One region of the Coprobacillus sp. genome, then DNA from elsewhere that is predicted to be linked to it. Evidence: riboswitches for the same ligand, from Rfam matches in the RefSeq annotation. Region 1 holds a riboswitch; the other holds the start of a gene.
The links. A riboswitch is a leader RNA that binds a small molecule or an ion and turns the genes downstream of it on or off. The one in region 1 is predicted to bind lysine.

Region 1 (12,677 bases):
AATTTTAGTATTGAAGGATATGCAGGTTGTGCTGGTCCACATATTATCTCCTATAGACAAATTCACCGAACTGTTTTTTTTACCCAAGAGGAAGCTAAAAAGTATAAAAATAATCCTCATATGTATCTATCATCATATTGTTAATGTAAAAAGAGTTCTTATGATTTATGAGATGAAAGGATAGATATTTTAGAGAGATATTGTTATACTATATCTAAAGTAGGTGATAAAATGAGAACCAGTTCATATTTAATTAAGCCGGCCTCATCAATATGTAATATGAATTGTCAATATTGTTTTTATAGCGATGTTTCTAAACAAAGAAAAGATTATTCAAAAGGAATAATGGCTAAGGAAACTGTTGAATTGCTTATAGATAAGGCATTGAATGATGCACAAGAAATAACTTTTTCATTTCAGGGTGGAGAACCAACAATGGCTGGTCTTAATTATTTTGTTCATTTTGTTGAATATGTTGAAAAAATAAAAAAAAATCATATTATTCATTATTCAATTCAAACAAATGGATATTGTTTAAATGATGAATGGATATCGTTTTTTGATAAATATCAATTTTTAGTAGGTATATCCCTTGATGGTTATAAAAATATACATGATCAAGTTAGATTAAAAGGAACACAACCTACTTTTGATAAAATAATTAATCATATACAAAAAATCCAACAAAGAAATATTGACTATAATATTTTGACTGTTGTGACATCACAAATGGTACCATTTGCTAAAGAGATTTATAAGTTTTATAAAAAACAAGGTTTTCAATATATACAGTTTATTCCCTGTTTACCTGAATTGGATCATTCAACAGAACAATATAACTTAAATCCAAAAGATTTTTATCATTTTTATCATGATATATTTGAATTATGGTATGAAGATTTAAAACATGGTCATTATATCTCAATATCTTTCTTTGAAGATTTATTAATGATCTTTCAGGGACGTTATCCAAGAACATGTGGAATGATAGGTAAATGTCAAATCCAATTGGTTATAGAAGGAGATGGCACAGTCTATCCATGTGATTTTTATGCATTAGATCAGTATTGCCTTGGAAATATAACAGTTAATAATATTGATGAATTAAGACAATTTAAATCAGGTCAAATTTTTCTAAAGGAAGAAAAAAGAACCTCATCAATATGTAAAGAATGTCAATTTAAAAATATTTGCCATGGACAATGTAAAAGAATGAATATAGTTTATTTTGATGATAATTATTGTGGATATCAAGAATTTTTAAAAGAAACTTATCAAATATTTTATAGCATTGGCCAAGGAAAAATCAGGTAATGATACATTTATTTTACCTGATTTTTTAATTCATGATTATAATTTCCGTTAACTTTATAAGCCAATTCAGCTAATAATATTTCTATAAAGACAAACATAATTGTTTGATTATCTAAAAATGATGAGGTTGAAGCATTTTCAATAGAAGGTAATAAAATATGATAATTTGACTGTTTAATTAATTTTGTCTCCGTACATGTGACAACAATTGTTGTGGCACCATTTTTTGAAATATTTCTAATAAGCTCGTAATATTGTAAATCTTCAGCACGAGTTGTAAAGATTAATACAACATCACCTTTTGTTAAGCTTTCTTGCATTTGATTCATTAATATACCATCTGTTATTGCCTCAGCATCAAAACCAATTTTAGTTAAACGATAACGAAATTGTAAAGCGGATAACCCTGTTCTGTTTTTACCTAATATCTTGACACGTCTAGCATTAGATAATGTTTTTGCTATAGTTTTAATATTTTTTAAATCAATAAAATCATTAATCTGCTTAATATATCCAGCATATAAAGATGTAATAGACCTTGATATATCCATATTCTCATTTTTATTTTCTCTAATACCAGAAATAATGTAACGGGATAATTCAAACTTGAATTCAGCAAATCCTGAATAACCAATCTTCTTACTAAATCTTATAATTGCTGCTTTAGATGTAGAAATTTCCTCTGCTAAAGATTCAATACTATCTTTCATAACAGTAGTAGGATTTTTTTTAATCCATTCATATATGATTTTTTCACTTTTTGTATAGTTACTTTTATAAAAATCTAAACGTTCAAAAGGGTTCATACAGTTCCTCCAATATTATAACTCTTAAATATATCATACAAGAATAAGAGAATAATGTCAAAAATATGAAATAAGTTTCAATGTTTTTTAATATAAACTAAAAAAAGTTTCTATATTGTATTGAAAATAGTTTTAAAGTATGTATAATATAATTGAAACAAGTTTCATTATTAACTGTATACAGCTGAAAAAAGTTCATTTTAAAGGAGGAAAGAAAATGCAAAAATTTATGGATATCTTAGAGGCTAAACTTATGCCTATTGGTATAAAATTGGGAAATAATAGATATTTAAAAGCGATCAATAAAAGTTTTATGATTATTTTACCTTTAACAATTTTTGGTTCTATTTTTACTTTAATTTCTAGTTTTCCAGTCACTGCATGGACAAATTGGTTAAATGAAACTGGATTGGCAACATGGTTAGGCTTACCTTCTAAATTGACAATTGATTTAATTTCATTATATACAGTTGTCTCATTAGGCTATGTATTTACAAAAGAAGAAGGTTTTGATGGATTTGCTGGAGGATTAACTGCATTAGTTTCATTTATTATTGTGACACCATTACTACAAATTACAACAAAACAAGATAGTATAATCACAGCAATTGGATTTGACTGGCTGGGGGCAAGAGGTCTTTTTGTAGCAATGATTATTGGTTGTTTGTCTTCATTGTTATTTATATTTTTTAATAAGAAGGGGTGGATTATTAAGATGCCAGAAGGTGTTCCACCAATGGTTACAAAATCATTTAGTTCATTAATTCCAATGTTTTTAGTAGGAAGTCTATTCTTAGTCATTGCATATTTATTTAGTTTAACATCATATGGCAGTTTACATAGTTTAATTTATACTTTTATTGCTTCACCTTTACAAAAAGTTGGAGGAAGTTTTGGTGGTATGATTGTCTTTACATTAGCTCTTCATATTTTATGGTTCTTTGGGATCCATGGTGGAAATATAGTTAATTCTATAAGCAATACATTTTTATTACCACTGGCATTAGAAAATTTGGCAGTTTATCAGGCTGGAGGAACACCTGAGTTTATTTATACAACTGCATTTAAGAACACATACCAATTTGGTGGAGCAGGTATGACTATTTCTCTATGTGTTCTTATGATCTTTGTAGCAAAATCACAAAGATATAAAGCACTAGGTAAATTAGCATTACCAGCTAATATTTTCTATATTAATGAGCCTATCATTTTTGGTACACCTATGGTATTAAATCCAACAATGATTATTCCATTTATTTTAGCTCCATTAGTGACTCAAGTTTTAGCTTATGGACTCACTGTAATGGGAATATTACCAGTTCTAATTGGATATCAGATTCCATGGTCAATGCCACCTATTATCAGTGGATTTATTCAAGGGGGTTGGCAGGTTGCCCTTTATCAAGTTTTTAGTCTATTCTTAACATTCCTTATTTATTATCCATTTTTCAAAGTTATTGATAAACAGGCTTGTTTAGAAGAAGATGCAATAAATATAGGAAAATAGGAGGTTATTATATGAATAATAAACCAAATATTGTATTATTTGTAGCAGATCAAATGAGATGTGATTCAATGCACCATATGGGAAATGATGCATCTGTTACTCCTCATTTAGATAGTATTTTAGAGGAAGGTATTTCTTTTGAAAATGCTTATTGTCAAAATCCTGTTTGTGTTCCATCTCGCTGCAGTTTCTTAACTGGACTTTATCCTCATACAACAGGACATCGTACAATGCATTATTTACAAAGACATGAAGATGAACCTAATATATTAAAAGAAATGAAACAAAATGGTTATGAAGTTATTTGGATAGGACGTAATGATGTTATACCAGGAGACCATCCAAAAACAATTTACTGTGATGAATACTATGATGGTATTTCTTTTGAAAATCAAAGAGATAATATAAATAATTACTTTTATCCAAAAGGAGATTTGAATAAAGTCACTGATGAAGATATAAAAAATGATAATTTTTATTCATTTTATATTGGTAAATTAAAAGATGGAGAAGGTTATGGTAAACAAGATTGGAATTGTATTCAAAGTGCCTTAGATTATATTGAAAGAAAAAGTAAAAATCCTAATAGTAAACCATTCTTTTTGTATTGTACAATTTCATTTCCACATCCACCATATGCATGTGAAGAGCCTTGGTATTCGATGATCAAAAGACATCTTGTACCAGCAAGGAGGCCCAATATATCTACCCTCAAAGATCGTGCCAGTATGTTATATAGTATAGAGTCAAAACAAAATCTTCAAAATTGGAGTGAAGAACGATTTACTGAATTAAGAGCTACTTATTTGGCAATGGTTTCAAGATTTGATTATCAGTTTGGAATGATTTGTGATAAGTTAAAACAACATGATTTTTATGATAATACAAATATATTTGTATATAGTGATCATGGAGATTATACTGGAGATTATAATATTACAGAGAAAGTTCAAAACTGTTTTGAAAATCCCATTAGCAATATTCCACTATTAATGAAACCTGCTAAAAACTTAAAAGTAAAACCCCGAAAAACAAAAGCCCTCGCTGAACTTTTAGATATACCAGCAACTATAGCAGAAATGTGTGATATAAAACTTTCATACACACAATTTGGGAAATCATTAGTACACATTTTATCAGGAGATGAGATTCACAAAGATGCAGTTTTCTGTGAAGGTGGTCGCATTCACGGAGAAATTCAAGCAATGGAAAAAGGACATGATCCAACTTCACCATATTGGCCACGATTAAGCACTCAATCAAGTGAAGGACCAGAACATACAAAAGCACTGATGTGTAGAATGGGAAATATAAAATATACAATGAGATTGTATGAAAAAGATGAATTATATGATTTAGATAAAGACCCATTAGAATTAATTAATCAAATAGATAATCCTGATTATCAAGACATTGTGCTAAAATTTAAAGAACGTATTCTATATTATTATATGGAAACAGCAGATTTTGTACCACAAGGGAAAGATCAAAGATAAATAGTATGCTTTATATTATGAGTCATTTATAGAATAATCTAACTGAGATTATTCTTTTTCTTTTGGATTATAGATATTTTAGAGAGATATTGTTATACTATATAAGAAAGAAGTGGTGAAATTATGAATGATGATATTATTGTTGCTATTGCAACTTCAAGATTAGAAGCAGCAATTTCTATTATTCGTTTGAGTGGTAAAGATTGCATAGCATTTGTTCAAAGTTTTTTTACAGGTCAAATTACAAATAAAGAAAGTCATACAATAACATATGGATATATAAAAGATGATCAAAAGAGAGTAGATGAAGTTCTGGTTAATATTTATCGTGGTCATCGTACATTTACAGGTGAAGAGATGGTAGAAATTAATTGCCATGGTGGTATTTTTATTACTCAAAAGGTTCTAAATTTATGTTTAAAAAAAGGAGCACGGATGGCAGAACATGGTGAGTTTTCTAAGCGTGCCTTCTTAAATGGTCGTATAGATTTGTCACAAGCTGAAGCTATTAGTGATTTAATTACAGCTAAGAATGATTATGCAACTGAATTGGCTTTAAAAGGAATTCAAGGGAATATCAGTCATTTTATTGAGGATTTAAGAGAAGATTTAATTAAAATTATAACTCAAATAGAAGTTAATATTGATTATCCAGAATATGAAGATGTTGAAGAATTAACAGCAGATTCTTTACTTCCAAAAAGTCAGTCATTAAAAACAAAAATGAATCATATTATTGAATCATCTCAAAATGTCCATCTATTAAAAGATGGAATATCAACAGTTATCATTGGAAAACCTAATGTTGGAAAGTCAAGTTTATTAAATGCATTACTTCAAGAAGATAAAGCTATTGTTACAGACATTGCAGGAACAACAAGAGATATTGTTGAGGGAACGATTCGTCTTGATAATATTGTATTAAATATGATTGATACTGCAGGTATTCGAGAAACAAATGATATAGTTGAGAATATTGGTGTTAATAAATCTAAAGAATTAATACATAAGGCTGATTTGGTTTTATTGGTGCTTGATAGTTCTTCAGAACTTACAAAAGAAGATTATGAATTATTAGAATTATCTCAAGATACGAATAGAATTATTGTTATGAATAAAAAAGATCAAGGCATTAAATATGAATTAGATGGGATTTTTATTAGTGCAAAAGATAATGAAATAGAATCTTTAATTAACGAAATTAAAAAAATGTTTGAATTAGGAAAAATAACTGCAGGACAAGAAGATATTTTAGCCAATGCTAGACAGATTCAATTATTAGAAAAGGCAAGCCAATCATTAGAAAATGCTATTGTAGCAATGGAAAATAATATACCAACTGATTTAATTGTGACTGACTTATATGAAAGTTGGGAAAACTTAAAAGAAATACTTGGAGAAAGAGCAAAAGAAGATTTATTAGATGAATTATTTAAGCGCTTTTGTATAGGAAAATAAGATGGATAAATATAATGTATTATCACAAAGATTTTATAGATTTTTTAAATATTTAAGAACCATAGGTTTAATTAGTCTTATTATTTTTTTAGGTGTCACTGCATTTAATACAAATAATGACATATTAACAATCATTAGCTATATTTTCATGGTTGTTATGCTTTCATGTTTATTTGAATGTGTGATTCTCTATATACTTTATATTGTGTTTAAGAATAAGTAAGTATTTATTATGTAGGAGTTAGAATATTTATTTCCAGGGCAATCCTGTTGATAAATGATATATTCATTATTATAAATTTTATCTAAAAAGAAAAAGCTAAACGAGTTAACTTTATATAAGTTATTTCGCTAAGCTTTTTTATTGTTGTCTAAATGCAGTACCAAAATGTAGTGCAATATATGCTAATTCGTGTTCATTGAATGACTTTTTATAATGTTCTTCAACAATAGAGTTAAAGATTTTTGCGCATTCAAATTCAGTTTCATGTTGTGATTGAATTTGATCTTTTAAAGGATTATTTGTGAGTTGTTGATTATTTTGTAAACGATCTAATGCAGGATAGAAATGTAATGTCATACCAGTATAAAACTCTTTGTTTTTTCTCAAGTCTAGATTTAAAATTTCTTTAATTTTGACAATTGTTTCATTAATGACTTCTTCCATTTCATCATCACATAAATCAAATTCACAATTAAAATCAATATCTAATAAATTAATATTGGCTAAATACATAGTTGTATAGCTAATTTGATTTTGGTCAATTGTCACATCAAATTCCTTTTCAAGTATTTCAATGATTTGTACAGCAGCAGGATAGTATTCATGTTCCTTTAAATGATTAATTTGACTTTCACTTGTTGTGATATACGTTCCATTTAACTCCCTTGAAATACATAGTGATAAATGAATAATTAAATTATCAAAAGCAGTTTGTGAAATTTCAATATTATGTTTTTCAATAACATTTTTCACAATTTTTTCTATTTCTTGTTTTCTTTTTTCATATTGACTGTCTAATTCTATAACCATATACCTTACCTCGCTTTTCATATGATATATTATTTGTCTGAAAAAGTCTATAATAAATATTACTTTTTTGTAAACGCTATTTTTATATCTACAAATTCACAATTTGTTAAGAAACGCATTGGGAATCCCCATGAACCATAACCACTTGTGACAATTAAAGAAAAATGATTTTTTTGAAGTAATCCATAAACATTATCATAGAGTGGAGCAGTTGGAAGAGTGACTGGAAAAAATTGTCCAGCATGTGTATGTCCTGATAACTGTAAATCAGCATAATTAAGCGCATCCTGATAACGTTTAGGATTATGATCAAGTAAAATTGTTGGTAAATTTGTATTCATTCCCTGACATATATTATTCATAATGTTGTCAAGGTGTGCAACAATATCTTCTCTCCCTACTATATTAAATAAGCCATCTACACATACATAATTTTCACTTAGATGGTGAATATTATATTTTTGATAAAGTTCGGTTTGTAAAATATTTGCATAATGCTCATGATTACCATTGACTGCAAAGAGTCCATAAGTTGTATTTATTTGTGAGAATATGCTAAGTGCATCTTCTATCATATCTTTAGGAGTTGACTCATCAAATATATCGCCTACAAAACATACCAAATCATACTGTTTCTGATTAAACTTATCTACCAGAGTTCTTAAATCAGAAAGAGAAGTTCCTGTTCCCAAGTGAACATCACTAATCATTCCAATATGTAATTGTTTAAGAGTTGTATCTTTATGAATAGTCACTTCATAATTGGTTTCTACTTTAGTATAGTGTGTCAAATAACTTATACCTGTTAATAAAATTGAGAAAATGATTAAAACAGAGATGGTTTTATAAACAAAAGGTTTGTGAAAACAGTAACAAATAAGTTGATAAATTCCAAAAAGAATAAAAATGATGAATACTGTTATTATATAAAATTGGACAATTGTTGTAAGTATTAAAAAAGTGAGAGAATAAGGATGAACAAAAAGTTTAATCATTATCGTTATAAGTGAAAAGATTGTTATGCCTGCTGCACTTATTTTGGTAATCTTAGAAAGATGACGAAATATATAAAGAAAATAAATAAAAGGTGCTATAATAATAAAGAGAAACATAAGAATAAAAATAATTTTCATAGACATACCTCATTTCTTGGCAACAAGTATATCACAAAAAAAAAAAAAGTGCTAAAAAAGCTAATTAAATAAAGGTTGCTTTCATATAGTTGTTGTGATAGTATTATGTCAAGATAGAGGCGCAAAAGTCAAAAATTCTTCATTCAAAAGATGCAACTGAGAAGAAGGCGGGGCGATTGCCGAAGGAGTAATGATTTGCATGTTATTATATCCTGGGAGTATAGAGAATATCTATGCTACTGTCACTTTATAATATTAAAGTGGGGTGCTATTGCGTTGATAAACACTTATTAATTGCAATGGTCTCATTGCAATTTTTTTATAGAAAGAAGGCGAATGCGATGAATAAAAGTCCAATTACAAAGGTTGAAAGTGATCATGAAATTATTCAAGTCAAGTTTATAAATGTAGAAAAAAATCCTTTATTTGTTGGGAATATCTTTAGACAAATTTCATCAAAAGGTGTTAATGTTGATATGATATCACAAGTTATGTTAGAGGATGATATGAGAATTGATTTTACTTGTCCACTTTCAGATCAAAGAAAACTAAATGAAGCATTAGAGGAGATCAAGCGGAAACATGACAGAATAATGATTTTTCAAAATAGAAATGTTGCAAAAGTTATGGTTGAGGGTGAAAAGATGAAGGATGAAATAGGTGTTGCTGCAAATGTTTTTGAAATATTTGGACAATTCCAAATTCCATTTAGTCAGGTAACAACTTCTGACACATCTATTTCATTTGTTATTCCAGGTGAATTAAAAGAAGTTGCAGTTCAAGAAATAAAAAAGGCTTATCAATTATAAGGAGGATATTTATGGAACCAATTTTTGAAGGAAGTGCAGTTGCATTGGTATTACCAATGCATGATGATGGAAGTTTAGATTTTGAGGGATTTAAAAGACAAGTTCAAAGAATGATTGATGGAGGTGTTCAAGCTTTATTAGTCAATGGAACAACAGGTGAAACTGCTACAATTACAATTGAAGAAGAATTTGAGTTAACAAAAATTGTTATTGAAATGGCTAAAGGAACAGGTGTAAAGGTTATTGCTGGTGCTGGTTCAAATGATACAGAAACAGCTTTAAAAAAGGCCAAATTTGCAAAAGAAGTTGGTGCAGATGCTATTCTTGTTGTGACACCATATTATAATAAAACGAGTCAAAGAGGGCTTATTGATCATTATACGTATATAGCTGACCAAGTGGAAATACCTATGATTATATATAATGTTCCAGGGCGTACTGGTATGAATATTGCTGTTGATACTGTTGTTGAATTAGCAAAGCATAGAAATATTAAAGCAATGAAAGATGCTACTGATAATATTGCATATGCAATGGATGTACTATCAAAAACAAGAGACTTAGATTTTGATATGTATAGTGGATGTGATGATAATATTCTTCCATTTATTGCTGCTGGTGGTAAGGGTGTGATTTCGGTTTTATCTAATGTTTATCCTAGAGAAACAGAGAAATTTGCACAGGCTATACTAAAGGGTGATATGGAACTTGCAAAAGCAATGGCATATGATTTTAATGATGTCAGCAAATATTTATTTGTTGATGTGAATCCGATTATGCCAAAAGTTGCTCTAGCAAAATTAGGGGTATGTGGTGAAATGGTAAGAAGACCACTTATTAAAACAACAGAAGCGAATAAGAAATTGTTATTTGATGCAATGATAAAATTTGAAGAAAAGGGATATTAGTATGAATATATTGGTATGTGGTTTTGGTTTAATGGGTAAAAAGGTTACTCAAGCTGTGAGAAATAATGAAAAAATGAATCTTATTGGTGTTGTTTCTCCAATCTTTGATGAGACAATTAAGGAGAATATGTATTCTTCTTTTCAAGAGGTTCATGATCATATTGATGCTATTATTGATTTCTCTCATCCAAACAATTTAGATGATTTATTGAAGTTTGGAATTAAGCATCATTGTGCTCTTGTTATAGCAACAACAGGTTTTAATGAACAACAGTTATTAAGAATTGAAGAAGCATCATCGCAAATTCCTATCTTCCAATCTTATAACACTTCATTTGGAGTTTCTATGTTAATTAAAATTGTGAGAGAAGCTGCTAAAGAATTTTATGATCAAGGATATGATATTGAAATTATAGAGAAGCATCATAATCAAAAAATTGATGCTCCTTCAGGAACTGCAAAATTACTTTATGATGTTATTCATGAAGAGATAGATGAAACAAAAGAAGTTTATGATCGGAGCCTTGTTCATCATAAACGTGAGAAAAATGAAATAGGTATTCAATCAGTGAGAGCAGGTACAATTTTTGGAGAACACACAGTTCTTCTTGCTGGACACGATGAGGTTATTGAGCTAAAACATACAGCATTATCAAAAGATGTTTTTGTTCAAGGCGCTATTGCTGCTTGTGAAACAATTATAGATAAAGATTATGGATTGTATACTTTGAAAAATTTATATTAAAGGGGAAAAAGAATGGTTTTACAAACAGAGTTTGCACAGATTAGAAATAAGACATTATACATAGATGATGTAGATGTTATGGACTTGGTTAAGCAATATGGAACACCACTTTATGTGATGAGTGAGGGGCATATTCGTCATCAAATGAATGAATTAAAGGAGAAGTTTTTAGATAAATATGAAAATGTATTGCCTTTATTTGCATCCAAATCATTTAGTTGTTTAGAAATTTATAAATTAGCAAAGGAATATGGAATTGGAATTGACTGTGTTAGTGCTGGTGAAATTTCAATTGCCTTAAAAGCTGGGTTTGATCCACATAAGATTTATTTTCATGGAAACAATAAACTCCCTTCAGAAATCGAATATGCAATTACACATGATGTTGATCATTTTGTTATTGATAATTTCCATGAGATTGATTTAGTAGAAGAAATTGCAACAAAATTTAATAAAACAATTTATGCGACTGTGAGAGTAGTTCCTGAAATCAAAGCAGGTGGTCATGGTTTTATTCAAACTGGACATAAAGATACAAAGTTTGGTTTTAGTGCTAGACATGGTATCTACTTAGATGCAATTCAAAAGATTGTTACTTCCAAATCTATTCATTTTGAAGGAATACACTGTCATATAGGATCACAAGTTTTTGATTTATATGCATATGTAAGTGCAATGAAGAGATTTGTTGGATTTGCATATGAAATTTATGATAAATTAGGGGTTATGGTAACTAAAATCAATGCTGGTGGTGGATATGGAATTGCATACACAAAAAAAGATGAACCACTTGATTTTGAAGTCATTACAACTGAAATTATGAAAACAATTCAAGAAGGGTATGAAAAACGTGGCTGGGATATGCCAATGGTATTGGTTGAACCAGGACGATATGTCGTTGGGAATGCTGGTATCACTTTATATACAATAGGGACAGTGAAAGAAATTCCTGATGTTCGTACATATGTAAGTATTGATGGTGGGATGACTGATAACATTAGGACTTGTTTATACGATGCTGATTATGATGGAATCATAGTTAATAAAGCAGAAGAGCCAAAGACATTAAATGCAACAATATCTGGAAAAGTTTGTGAGTCAGGTGATATTGTCATTAAAGAAGTAAAAATAGCAAAACCAGAACCAGGAGATATTTTTGCTCAATTCTCTACTGGAGCATATCATTATTCAATGGCTTCAAACTATAATCAATTGCCTAAACCCGCAGTTGTCTTTACTTATAAGGGAAAATCTAAACTCGTTATTAGAAGACAGACATTTGATGATTTAATATATTATGATGTGAACGAGGACTATCAATAGTCCTTTTTTTTGATAGCAGAGAAAATGAGATAAGATTTTTAATATATATTTCATTTGTTTCCAATATTTGTATAAAATAAAAAAAACTGTTCATACTCAATTGTGAGGTGACAGAAATGAAAAAAGTATGTTTATTTATTGTTTT
Region 2 (12,677 bases), on a different contig from region 1:
ATTTCTTTTTCAAAATGATAATAACACATCCACTCAATATAGTTATTCCTAAATATATGAATAAAGAAGTTTCATCACTTGTCTGAATTATATTTCCATATTTATCAACTCTATTTCCAAACTCATCATAGATAATTCCATTTTCAGTTCTGTTTATATGAAAATTAATATTTTTATGAGAGGTATTCATATTATTAGGATTATTTACTATATCCTGCGGTTTATTGTTTGTTGGGATTTCTGGATTTTGGGGTACATCAATATTTGGTGTTTCAGGAGTCTGAGGTTCATCTATTGGTTTGGCAGTGATTGTTAAGATATGTTCAACAATCTTTCCTCTATATGTAATGATTTGTTTAGAAGTAGATAATGTTATTTTATCTACATTAAATGTAAAATCACTCTTTGTTGTATCATTGTATTTGATATCTATTGTTTTTCCATCATCATATTTGATACTTATGACTAATCCTGTTGGGTCATATTTTTCGCCATCAGTATATGTTGATTTTGGTAGAGTCTTCATTGAAATAGAGTGAAGAGGAATTCTATTGATATTTGTTTCTTTTTCTAGTGTTCCAAATTTTATCTTAACTTTGAGATTGGTTGCTGTTTCATCACTTCCAATATAAAGTTTTCCGTTCTCTACTTTTGTATCATGACTTGTTGGTGTTCCAACAATAGAATATGTTGGATCTGGAATTAAATATTGTTCAGGAATAATAATATCATCTCCAGTGTATTCAGTCGTTCCTGTTTTATCTTGGTATATTTTGGTGATATGTTTATATTCAAAGATATCTGTTAAATAAAATTCAGATTCTTCATATGTATATGATTTTATTTCTGATTGTTTGACGTTTATTTCTGGTTTGACAATACCTCTATACCAATTAAGAGAACGATTTGATTGCGTATCAATTTTATCTAATTCCAAATGAGTTATATCTGGATGTTCTGGATCATCACTTATAATAAGAACGTTGTTTAATTGATTTTGGGTTTCAAAAGGAGCACTATATCCAAATGCACCATTTCCTATACTCGTTATTCCTTCAGGAATTGTTATACTTTTTAGACCACTGCTTTTAAATGCATCGTTTCCAATGTTTGTAACCCCTTTTGGAAGAACTATATTTTTTAATGCTGTACAATTAGAAAATGCGTCCTTTCCAATGCTTGTGACTCCATCAGGAATCGTTATACTTTCAAGTCCACTGCAATACGAAAAAGTTCCATCAGCTATACTGGTTATATGTTTGGGAATGTTGATGTTTTTGAGAACTGGGCAATGATAAAATGCATTGACTCCAATATCAGTGACGTTTTCTGGAATTATTATATTCTCAAGAACATCACATCCATAAAACATTTCATCAGATATTTTCGTAAGACTTTTTGGCAGGGTTACATTTTTGAGTGATTTGCATTGCTTAAAGATTTCTTCACCTGTTTCTTTAACACCTTCTGGTATAGTTATACTTTGCAAGGATTCACAGTTTCTGAATGCATATGTTCCTATATTTATTACACTTTTTGGGATTGTTATATTTTCAAGTTTAGTGCAACCATTAAAAACACTATCTTGTATATTTAATAGTCCTTCAGGCAAGGTTACATTCTCAAGAAAAATGCAATCATCAAATGCATAGATCTGAATACTTGTGACACCATTTGGTATAATAACGCTAACAGTATCTTTATGCGCAAAAACTGATGAGCCTATTGAAGTGACTTGAATTCCATTAATGGTTGCTGGTATATTGACATTTGTTGAAGAACCAGTATATTTTGTGATTGTTCCACCGCTATCAATAACAAAATCACTCTCTGGTGTGAGTGCATAAGATTTTATGCTTGTTTCTGTGGCAGAAACAGGAATTTTCGTTATTCCTAGTGTCATTGTGAAACACATACATAGTATTCCTAAAATTCTTAGTTTTCTTTTTATCATCTTTTTTCCTCATTTCATTATAATTTAAACCCTTTCAATATATAAGGTATCTTTAAAAGAAAAAAGTGTCATAATTCAATAAAAAATTTAATATTTTATATTTTGTTAATCACTTGTTGTTGTGAGATATGTATAATTACCTGCTTTATCAGCGACATTGATGCGATAAAGGTATTGACTATCCATAGGGAGTTCAAGAGTTTGAGTCTCTTCATTAAAAGTATAATTATATATTTTTTGTTCATTTGCAAAGATTTCAATAGAGTTCTTATTTATCATTGATAAATTATCTTTAAAGACAATTGTATATATATCTCCATCTTTTGTAATAGATTTCTTATCAGGACTTGATGTATCAATTGTATGAATGGTTAATTCTTTAGAATCAATAACTTGATTATTTTTGATTAATGAAACTGTATAGATTCCATTACTATGAATTGTTGTTGTATTTTTGTTGTTAATAGTTATGTAATCATAGTTTTGATTGGTTGTTTTGACTTCTAAAGAAATTGGCTGATTGGTATACTCTTGAGGATAGTGAAAATCAACAATTTTGCTTGGTTCTTCTTGCATTTCTTGAAGAGGGGGAGTTTTTGGTTCTTCATCTGATAAATTATAAATGATTGCTCCTCCAGTAATCGCAAGAGTTGTGACAAGTGTTGCGATTGTGAGTGAAGTTGTAGAAACAGTTGCTCCTGCTGTGAATGAGACTTCGTTTGTAATCGCAGCTGCAATAGATTTGCTTGTTGTAAGTGATAAAGTATGCAAGTTTTGACATGTTACAAAAAGTAATAATAAAGCATTTGGATCTAATGCTGATGAAATGACACCAGGTGTTATGCCTTTCAATTCTAATTCATCTTTGATATAATTCTTTGCTCTTCTGATTCTTAATTTAACTGCATTTTCTGAAACATCTAAGATTTCAGCTATTTCCTTTACACTTAATTGTTCATAAAATCTAAGGAGGCAAACAGAGCGTAATGATGTAGGCATTGCTTGGATAATGTCTAAGATATATTCACTGACTTCTTTATGAATCACTTCATGAGTGATATTCATTTGTTCATCTTCATACTCTTCCATTGAAGAATTATAATCATCTTCATGAGTTCTTTTTTGTGATGCTGTTTGTAAACAGATATGATAGGCTAATCGATAAGACCAGACATGAAAGGCTTCAGGATGTTTTAAATCTTTGATGTCTTGAAGGATTTTTATGAATATATCTTGTACTGCATCTTTTGCATCGTCTTCATTTTTTAAAAAATTGTATGCCATAAAATAAAAACGATCTTTGTAAGCTTCATAGATTTTATCAAATGCTTTTTCTTGCCCAGCTTGTAGTTTTATAATTGTACTTTTATGAATCCTTTTTTGTTTTGCCATTGTGTTTCTCCTTTTTTGTTTGCTTATTATTATCTTGTCATAAAAGAAATTGATTTACAAGACTTGACATATTTATAGAAAAAGTGTTATTAAGAGTGAATTATAGTGAATACGACATATTTCCGCATAGATAAATATTGATTACGTATAGAAAATAGACAAATTTAGGAATTAATTAAGAAGATTTAAAGATAAAAATAATAATCAATTCTTAAATGTTGTAGTTATTATGTGACAAGAGAAGAATATGTTCCTTTGTATATTCTCATTTATTTCAAAAACTTCTGAGTATACAAAAATACATGGTAAAGTAGGATGGAAAGAAGTTTATAAAAGTTGATCAGTGGAGCGTAATTACAGAAATGTCATATATGTAGATATATGACAACAATTATAAAAAGAACCTAAAAAGTGTATGATTATTCATACACTTTTAAGAAAATCAATACATCTTTACTCTCTTGATTCATTTTAATTATTTTTTTCATATCTTCCAGCGATTGACCGCTAAATAACATATCCAGTATTTTTTCATAGACCTCATAAATGAGTCCTTCTAAAAATGAGCTTTCTTCCTGTGGGAATGAACACTGAAAAAACTTAAGAACATTATGATATAAATTTTCCTGACGTTCTTCTTCAATTCCTTCATGATGTCTCTTTTCATACATATCTCTATTCTCTGAAAGTCTCACTTTGCGATTAAGATTGCGCCGATATGCCATATCTGGGCACCATAAACCTGAAATCTTTGATAGAGATACTGACTGAAATGAGAATTCTGCATTTCGATATTAATGTCTCCATTTTCAGCAGTTCTCACTTTGATGTCTAGAATCATATCTTTATCATCAAGAGAATGAGGATTTAAATCAGGATTGCTGACAGTAATCTTGGAACAGTTGACATGAATAATGTTTTCAATGAGTATGTAAGCAGATAGAGACAGTCAAGATCATCAAAAAGCATATTATTTTTAAAATCAGAAATATAATTTTTCTTAGTCATATAAAAACCCTGCTTACTGGTTTGTCCAGTAATGAGGGTACATATCACTACAAGTTTGAAGGGTCATTTTTCTTATTTATTTGAAAATAATTCATTTTTTCACTAAATTTAGAATTTCAATGCAATATACTAAAACTATGAGAGAACAAACAAGTCACATAATTATCATATGAATTTATTTTAAAAAGATGAAATAATATGATTCAATCATTGAGTGTTTCAATTGTTTGAATTATAGAAAAGAAATTTATATTTTTCATATGAATAATCGCTATAAATTACAAGAAAGGCATAGTATATCTTATATGCATATAAGTTTTTTGAGTTTCTGGATTTTTGATTATACAAAGAAATATGCAGTTTGAGCAAAAAGGAAACAAACAAGTAAACCAATAAGAGTTGGCACAACGAAAGAAACGATAGACCATTTCCAACTACCAGTTTCTTTTTTGATTGTCATTAAGGTTGTTGAGCAAGGCCAATGCATTAATGAAAATAACATTGTGCTAATTGCAGTTATCCATGTCCAACCATTTTGAACAAGTAAAGCCTTTAGTTCAACAAGATTGCTCATATCAAGAATAGTTCCTTGAGCAAGATAGGCCATGATGATAATAGGAACGACAATTTCATTGGCAGGTAAACCGAGAATAAATGCAATTAAGATAACACCATCTAATCCTAATAATTTTGCAAAAGGATCAAGAAATTGAGCACAGTGATTGAGTAAACTCATGTCACCAATCATAATGTTAGCCATCAACCAGATGATAAGACCAGCTGGGATAGCAACACATACAGCTCTTCCTAAAACAAATAATGTACGATCAAAAAGTGAACGAATAATAATTTTTCCAATCTGGGGTTTACGATAAGGTGGTAATTCTAAAGTAAAGGAAGAAGGAACACCTTTTAATAAGGTTTTAGATAAACACTTTGTAACCATAAATGTCATAATGATGCCAAGTAAAATAAGACCAGTGAGAAAGAGGGCAGATAAAACTGATGAAAAGATGCCAGCACTCCCTACAAAGAACATTGTAATAATTGCAATCAGCGTAGGGAAACGACCATTACAAGGAACAAAGTTATTTGTAATAATAGCAAGTAATCGTTCACGTGGTGAGTCAATAATACGGCAGCCAATGACTCCAGCAGCATTACACCCAAATCCCATACACATTGTTAATGCTTGTTTTCCACAAGCACAACAGCATTTAAAAGGTTTATCAAGATTATAGGCGATACGGGGAAGATATCCAACATCTTCTAGTAATGTAAAGAGTGGGAAGAAAATAGCCATTGGTGGTAACATGACAGAGACAACCCAAGCTAAAACACGATAAATACCTAGAACCAAAACACCATGTAACCATGCAGGAGCATGAAAGTACATAAATAAATCGGTTAATCTATCTTGGATATAAAAGAGGATATCTGATAAAACTTGTGATGGATAATTGGCACCAGTCATGGTTAACCAGAATATAATAGCTAAGAGGGCTAACATGATTGGATAGCCAGTCCAACGACTTGTCAGAATATGGTCGATTTTGCGGTCTTTTTGATTGTAAGCAGCATCTTCATATGTGACAACATCTTGACATATGTCTTCTGCCACATGAACAAGTGATGAGACAATTTGATCTTTAATTGTTGCTGTATCAATATTATGTTTTTGTAAGAGTTCTTGAGCAATATTTATAGCTGAAATAAGTTCTTCTTGTTTTAAGAAATCAGTTCCTAAATGATGATCTATTTCAACTAATAAAGATGGATCTTGTTCTAGGAGTTTAAGACTTAACCAGCGAGTATTTAATTGACCTTGTAATCTTTCTTCTAAAATAGGCTGAATCATTGCAATAGCTTTTTCTAAAAGACGGGGATATGTGATTGAAATGTATTCATGATGCTCTTTTGTATCAATAGTATCATCAAGACATTTCAGGAAACGGTCTAAAGATTTTTTTTGGCGAGCAACAGTACTGATGACAGGAACACCAAGTTTTTGAGAAAGCAATGGTAAATTGATATGAATATTTTTACGGATAGCTTCATCCATCAGATTGACACAAACAATGACATTTGAAGAGATTTCTATAGTCTGTAAAACAAGGTTAAGATTTCTTTCTAAACAAGTTGCATCACAAACAACAACAGTCAAGTCTGGATGTCCGAAACAAATAAAATTACGTGCAACTTCCTCTTCAGCAGAATGCGCCATAAGAGAATAAGTACCAGGAATATCAACCATCACATAATCATGTTTTTCAGTAGAACAATAACCTTGTGCATTGCTGACAGTTTTACCAGGCCAGTTACCAGTATGCTGATTCATACCTGTTAAGTTATTAAAAACAGTACTCTTTCCAACATTTGGATTTCCTGCTAAAGCAATGACTTTTGCATCAGGAGATTGTTTGATAATCTCTAATTCAACATTTTTGAGTTCTTTTGATTGGATATCTTCCTTCAATCTTTTCAGCCTCCATCATATCTTTTATCATAATATCTTGGCAATCTTCACTTCTAATTGCAATCACTGCACCACGAATAAAATAAGCTGACGGATCACCTTGAGGGCTACGTCCTAAACATTCAACAACAGTTCCATTAATGAGACCAATATCAAGAAGGCGACGACGCATACTGTTGGTAGCAGTAAGTGTTGCGACCTTTGCTTTTGCACCTATAGGCAAATCATTTAAATTCATAAAATCATCCTTTTTAACATATTTTAGGATAAGGAAACTTTTTATCCTAATTCAATGTATGGTTATTTCTTTTCATTTGTGATTAAAAACAGGAAAGGACATGAAAAATGAGTAAAGAACCTAGTGATTTTCATACTTTTACAGGCTATCGTCTGACATCTAGCCAGGAGTTAACTCCTGCTATGGAGGATTATTTAGAAATGATTTATAGGCTTTATCATCAACAAGTTAAGATTAGAATAGGCGACCTTTCTCGTCATTTGAATGTTCAACCATCTTCTACAACAAAAATTGTACAAAGATTAAAACAATTTGGATATGTTGATTTTGAAAAATATGGAGAGATTACGTTAACTGATAAAGGGATGAGTGAAGGGAAATATCTGTTATATCGTCATGAAATACTTCATCATTTTTTATGCGTTTTAAACCATTCTAATGATGAATTAGAACAAGTTGAAAAAATAGAACATTTTATGGATAGGAAAACAATTTTACAGATAGAAAAATTAACTTTATTTCTTGAAAATCATCATGATTATGATCAATAATTATTTTTCAATATAATTTTTTATAGATAGAAAATGAAAAAGAAATTTAAAATACTCATATAAAAAATAGGACACTTTTTGGAGTGTCCGTTATATGAGTATTTAATAATGATTGGATAGATGAAGTAATACACAAACTGGGATTTGTAGTTTATTCTGATAATAATGACTTTGCTAATTCTATTTGCTTGCCTCGTTCCTTAATGACTTCAACCTTGCTGTTATTATTCAAAAGATTAATAACCTTTATTGCATAATCAGATGAAACGATAGCATGACCTCTCATATGCCCTGTTGCAATAGCTTGAGCATATATTCTTGATGAAAACTTACTTATTTCATTAATTGAATTTTTGGCAAGTGTATTAGCCAAAAAACCTGCTTTTCTCAATTCAAATGCATTTATTTTATTGTCAATTCTCTTTTGTAAAATACCACTTGTTTTAGAAATAATATCGTTTTTTAATTTTTCATCTCCAATATTTATATAAGAAATAAATCTTTCAGCATTTTTAATTGCCCAAATTGCTAATTCTCTTTGAGATAATCTTTCCAAAATATGCTCTAATTTATTTCTTTCATCCACATCATCAATAATTTTTATCTTATATGGAGATGGGATAATAATTTTATTTTCAATATATAATTGCCTTTCATGTTCATTCCATGCGTATTCTACTGGTTTCATCATATATACCTCTACAAATTCTAATTTCATACTATTTTTTTTATAAACTGAATAAACTCCCCTTGTGATAACCGCTGCTATATAATAGGTTATAAGCATCCCTATGCAAAAAGGAAATATGTTCGACATTGCTTTTCTCTTAGAACTGCTATAAATAGAAATAAGCACTCTAAATAATATTCATATTGCCATTTGTGAGAAAGTATTACCTAAATTTTGAGTGTGAATATCTAATAATCTGCTTATAATTCCTAAAATAAATCCGATAATCAGCATACTAAGAGGATTTAATAACATGTTTTTCAAAAATATTACCTCACTTTAAAATTCTAATTTCTCTTCATCAATTCATAAAACTAGAAGATGCTTAATAACATATTATTTAGAATCTTTTTCATATTTCACTAGATAAGGCTCTAAACGTTTCCTCAACTCATATGTTTCATCTTCATAAGGCATTTGAGGAATTTCATAATCAAATATTCCGGAATTATCTAGTTCAGAAATTTCTTCAGGTGTTATTAACTCTACCACTAACTTCCGTAAACTTGCTAATCTAGTCACCATATCAGTTTCAGCACATGCAATAGCTAATGAATAAGCTCTATTGTCTGCATTCTCTCGTTTCTCACTTCTATCCAAAATACAAACCATCATGTCTAAGACTTTTAATAACTGAAGATATTCTTTTTTTGATAGATATACTTTATCTCGCATTTTCAATCTCCTTAGATTTATTTGTTCTTTATTATAAACTGAAATCAATTGATTGAAATAGAATTAGTCCCATACAATTTCTAAACAATTAAAGTTCTCTGGAATTGATGGTATACATGAATAAATATCTAATTCTGAAGGTTTGATTTTAATGACTCCATCAGAACATAACCATTGACAATTGACTATTTTTTCTAATTCAGATGGTTGCATGTTTGTACATATTACGATTGAGTCTCCCGCAAGAATTAATTCTTCTCTCTCATTTTCTTCTTCAATTTGTGTATCATCATGCAAAGTAACACGAACCCATGCTATATTTGGCATTAATTCAATCTTTTGTAACATATCCCATATTTCAGCAAGCGAAGGGCGCCCCTCTCTCCATTGATTAGGAGCAATCGAATCCTCCTCTGTATTTCCCTCGAAAAATTCAACAAGCGTCAACAATGGAAAACGTTCTTCATTTTCTTTTAATATTTTTTTAAATTGACCTAATTCTATCATAACCACAATCTTCCTTTCAAATTATGCTTTATAGCCATATTATACCATAATGAATTTTATAGTCATTCTCATTTTTATTATATTAAATTTTTTTAATAGAATTAAATACAAATAAGTAATCATTTTAGTTTCTATCTTATATATGATAAAATAATAATATCTTTAAATATAGAGATAGGAGAAGATTTAGGGATTATTAAATCATAACAAATCAGTTAAAAGACCTATAAAAAAACGTATTAAAAGATACGTGGTAATGTGATTGCATGAAATCTTCGTAAAGATTCCCAGTATCCACTCGTTGTTTATTTAAGCCACGATGATGGAGAGGGGGATAACTGTATTTTGGGAAAGGACTTTGCATCATTTTTAGAAAATATTATTTTCATAGGTGGGTGTGCAAATAAAGATTGGCAAATGCTGCTATTTTGTGAGAATGCATATCAGGAATTGACCCATTCTGTAAGAATGCTGTTACTTATAAAAGAGAATTAAGTGATTAATATGGTTGAATTAATGTATAATTCTCATAAATTAGCAGAAGTTATAAAGAAAATTATTCTATTTATATAAAGTATATATAATATGATTTGGAGCAGGGAGAAAAGTATGCAAGAAGATAAAAAGCTGAGATTAAAAGAATTACTAGAACAACAAAAACAAAGAATATATAATGCAAAAATCAATGATCAAAAGGAATATATTTTAAAAGAAATACCTCAATTTCACCAACATTATCAATTTGCTGATAAAGAAGACATCATCAAATTAAAACTGTTTTTAAAGAGTTTACCTACTTTAACGAGTGTACGTTTAGATTTGTCTCAACTTCCTAAGCAACAAGAAATCAAATTTTTTAAGGATATTAATGCTCATTTCAATGTTTGGATTTGTTTTCTAAGTGGTTTGCCTGAACTCTTTGAATTGTACCCGTATGGAGATATTCAAGACTTTATCAATGATTTTGATAGTTGGCAATATATAAGTCCTTATTTGATTTTAGTATGTGATAATTTTAAGGATTTCATATTTATTGATGATGAGAAAAAGATGATCCAATCACAAAATACTTAAGTAGGAAATATAAATTGAAGTGAAAATGTGAACATAAGAGTTGACATAATTAAAAATTGTATGTACACTAAAACAAGTTGAATAAATGGTAGAGGTGCAATGATCAAGAGTCCATAATCACAATGTTTGGTACAGTGATTATGAAAAGGGTGATTTGCCGAAGTGTTTTCATGACACCAATAGTGAAAACGCTGGGGGATGATAGAATATATCATCAACTGTCACAATATGTGGAGGGCTATCTCATGCAAATGTATTTTATAATGCTTTGATTGATTGCCAGTCAAAGCTTTTTCTTTTGCCGTTTATATCACAAGAAGGAGGAAATATGAATTTTATTGGAACATTCTGGGCTTTGATTCCAGCTATTATTGCAATTGTGATTGCATTAAAGACAAAAGAAGTATATATATCATTATTTATTGGGATTTTTGTTGGAGGATTATTATTGACTGGCTTTCATCCTATTGGTGCTATTGAAACCGTTTTTGAAACAATGATGGCAAGTTTATCTGATACTTGGAATATTGGAATATTAATCTTTTTGGTATTTCTAGGGACAATTGTTGCATTAATGACCAGAGCAGGCGGAAGTCGGGCATATGGTGAATGGGCAACTCACAGAATTAAAAATAAGCAAGGTGCATTACTTTCTACTTTTGGCTTAGGAGTTTTAATCTTTGTTGATGATTATTTTAATTGTTTAACAGTCGGAAGTGTCATGCGTAATGTTTGTGATGAATTTAAGATTTCACGTGCGAAACTGGCTTATATCATTGATTCTACGGCTGCACCAATTTGTATTATTGCACCTATTTCAAGCTGGGCAGCGGCTGTGAGTGGCTATACCAGTGGCGATGGTTTTTATCTTTTTTTGCAAACAATCCCTTTTAATTTATATGCGCTTTTGACAATCATTATGGTTCTATGTGTTATTCGTTTTGATTTGAATATTGGGAGTATGAAAGAACATGAAATCTCTGCTCAAAATGGTGATGTTCATCATGGTAATGAAGAATATAAAGATGTTCATGTTATTGAAACGTCTGATAAAGGAAAGGTTTTGGATTTAATTTTACCAGTTCTTTTTTTGATTATCAGTTGTATTACTTGTATGGTTTATACAGGTGGCTTTTTTGAGGGGGTTTCTTTTATTGAGTCTTTTACAAATTGTAATGCTTCTTTAGGACTGGTATTGGGTTCGTTCTTGACGTTAGTTTTTACCTTTTTGTTATATTTACCACGTCGTATTCTCACTTATAATCAATTTGCTGAATGTTTGCCAACTGGCTTTAAAATGATGGTTCCTGCAATGACAATTTTAGCACTGGCTTGGACATTAGGAGATATTGTTTCTACACATTTACAGGCTGGTTTATTTGTCTCTACAATGTTAGAACAATATCAGATCAGTGTTGCTGTTTTACCAGCGTGTCTATTTGTTATTGCTGCTGGATTAGCCTTTGCAACAGGAACATCTTGGGGAACGTTTGGTATTCTCATTCCAATCGTGACAGCTATTTTTACAGAAGGAAATCCAATGTTGGTTATTTGTATATCGTCTATTTTAGCAGGAGCTGTTTGTGGTGATCATATCTCACCAATTTCAGATACAACAATTATGGCATCAGCAGGTGCACAATGTCATCATGTTGGTCATGTTTCTACACAACTTCCTTATGCAATGGTTGTTGCAGTTGCATGTATTGTTGGTTATATTGTTGCTGGTCTGACACAGAATGTTTGGCTAACATTTTTAAGCGGCTTGATAACTTTATTAATTATGATATTTTATATTAACAAGAAAAAGTAAAGCTGTTGTGAAAAGATAAAAAGTTAAAATATGGTGTAAAATTAAAGATGATAATCTTATTAGAAACAGTATTGTTAATATATTTTATATGTTTGAATTGATTATAATTTACCAGCAACAATTATTGATATAATCAAAAAAAGGTAAAGTGAAAAAGTAAATTCCAGTTTTATAAAATCAGTTTTTTAAGAAAGATTAATTTCTGTTTTATTGATAAATTCAATAGATTTTGATCTTTTTAATTTGATTTTCTTTCAAT

Region 2: another riboswitch for lysine. It lies ahead of AC5M21_RS00460 (Na+/H+ antiporter NhaC family protein); the one in region 1 lies ahead of AC5M21_RS11775 (ACT domain-containing protein).

What each region holds. Positions count from the first base shown of each region.
Region 1 is NZ_CFJNYH010000032.1:30,296-42,972, reverse strand. Features, by position in the region: gene AC5M21_RS11815 (hypothetical protein) at 1-144, shown strand, start outside; gene AC5M21_RS11810 (radical SAM/SPASM domain-containing protein) at 232-1,314, shown strand; gene AC5M21_RS11805 (MurR/RpiR family transcriptional regulator) at 1,323-2,120, opposite strand; gene AC5M21_RS11800 (PTS sugar transporter subunit IIC) at 2,338-3,627, shown strand; gene AC5M21_RS11795 (sulfatase family protein) at 3,639-5,123, shown strand; gene mnmE (tRNA uridine-5-carboxymethylaminomethyl(34) synthesis GTPase MnmE) at 5,247-6,581, shown strand; gene AC5M21_RS11785 (BglG family transcription antiterminator) at 6,943-7,614, opposite strand; gene AC5M21_RS11780 (metallophosphoesterase) at 7,674-8,747, opposite strand; lysine riboswitch at 8,854-9,026, shown strand; gene AC5M21_RS11775 (ACT domain-containing protein) at 9,089-9,556, shown strand; gene dapA (4-hydroxy-tetrahydrodipicolinate synthase) at 9,568-10,464, shown strand; gene dapB (4-hydroxy-tetrahydrodipicolinate reductase) at 10,466-11,209, shown strand; gene lysA (diaminopimelate decarboxylase) at 11,222-12,532, shown strand; gene AC5M21_RS11755 (hypothetical protein) at 12,649-12,677, shown strand, end outside.
Region 2 is NZ_CFJNYH010000001.1:79,022-91,698, reverse strand. Features, by position in the region: gene AC5M21_RS00525 (leucine-rich repeat domain-containing protein) at 1-1,954, opposite strand, end outside; gene AC5M21_RS00520 (RNA polymerase sigma factor) at 2,060-3,346, opposite strand; gene AC5M21_RS00515 (hypothetical protein) at 3,766-4,017, opposite strand; gene AC5M21_RS00510 (PD-(D/E)XK nuclease family transposase) at 4,038-4,238, opposite strand; gene AC5M21_RS00505 (hypothetical protein) at 4,214-4,354, opposite strand; gene feoB (ferrous iron transport protein B) at 4,695-6,830, opposite strand; gene AC5M21_RS00495 (FeoA family protein) at 6,790-7,068, opposite strand; gene AC5M21_RS00490 (metal-dependent transcriptional regulator) at 7,176-7,619, shown strand; gene AC5M21_RS00485 (putative immunity protein) at 7,771-8,436, opposite strand; gene AC5M21_RS00480 (hypothetical protein) at 8,686-9,024, opposite strand; gene AC5M21_RS00475 (YfbO family protein) at 9,088-9,531, opposite strand; gene AC5M21_RS00470 (hypothetical protein) at 9,877-10,026, shown strand; gene AC5M21_RS00465 (hypothetical protein) at 10,141-10,605, shown strand; lysine riboswitch at 10,687-10,854, shown strand; gene AC5M21_RS00460 (Na+/H+ antiporter NhaC family protein) at 10,934-12,418, shown strand.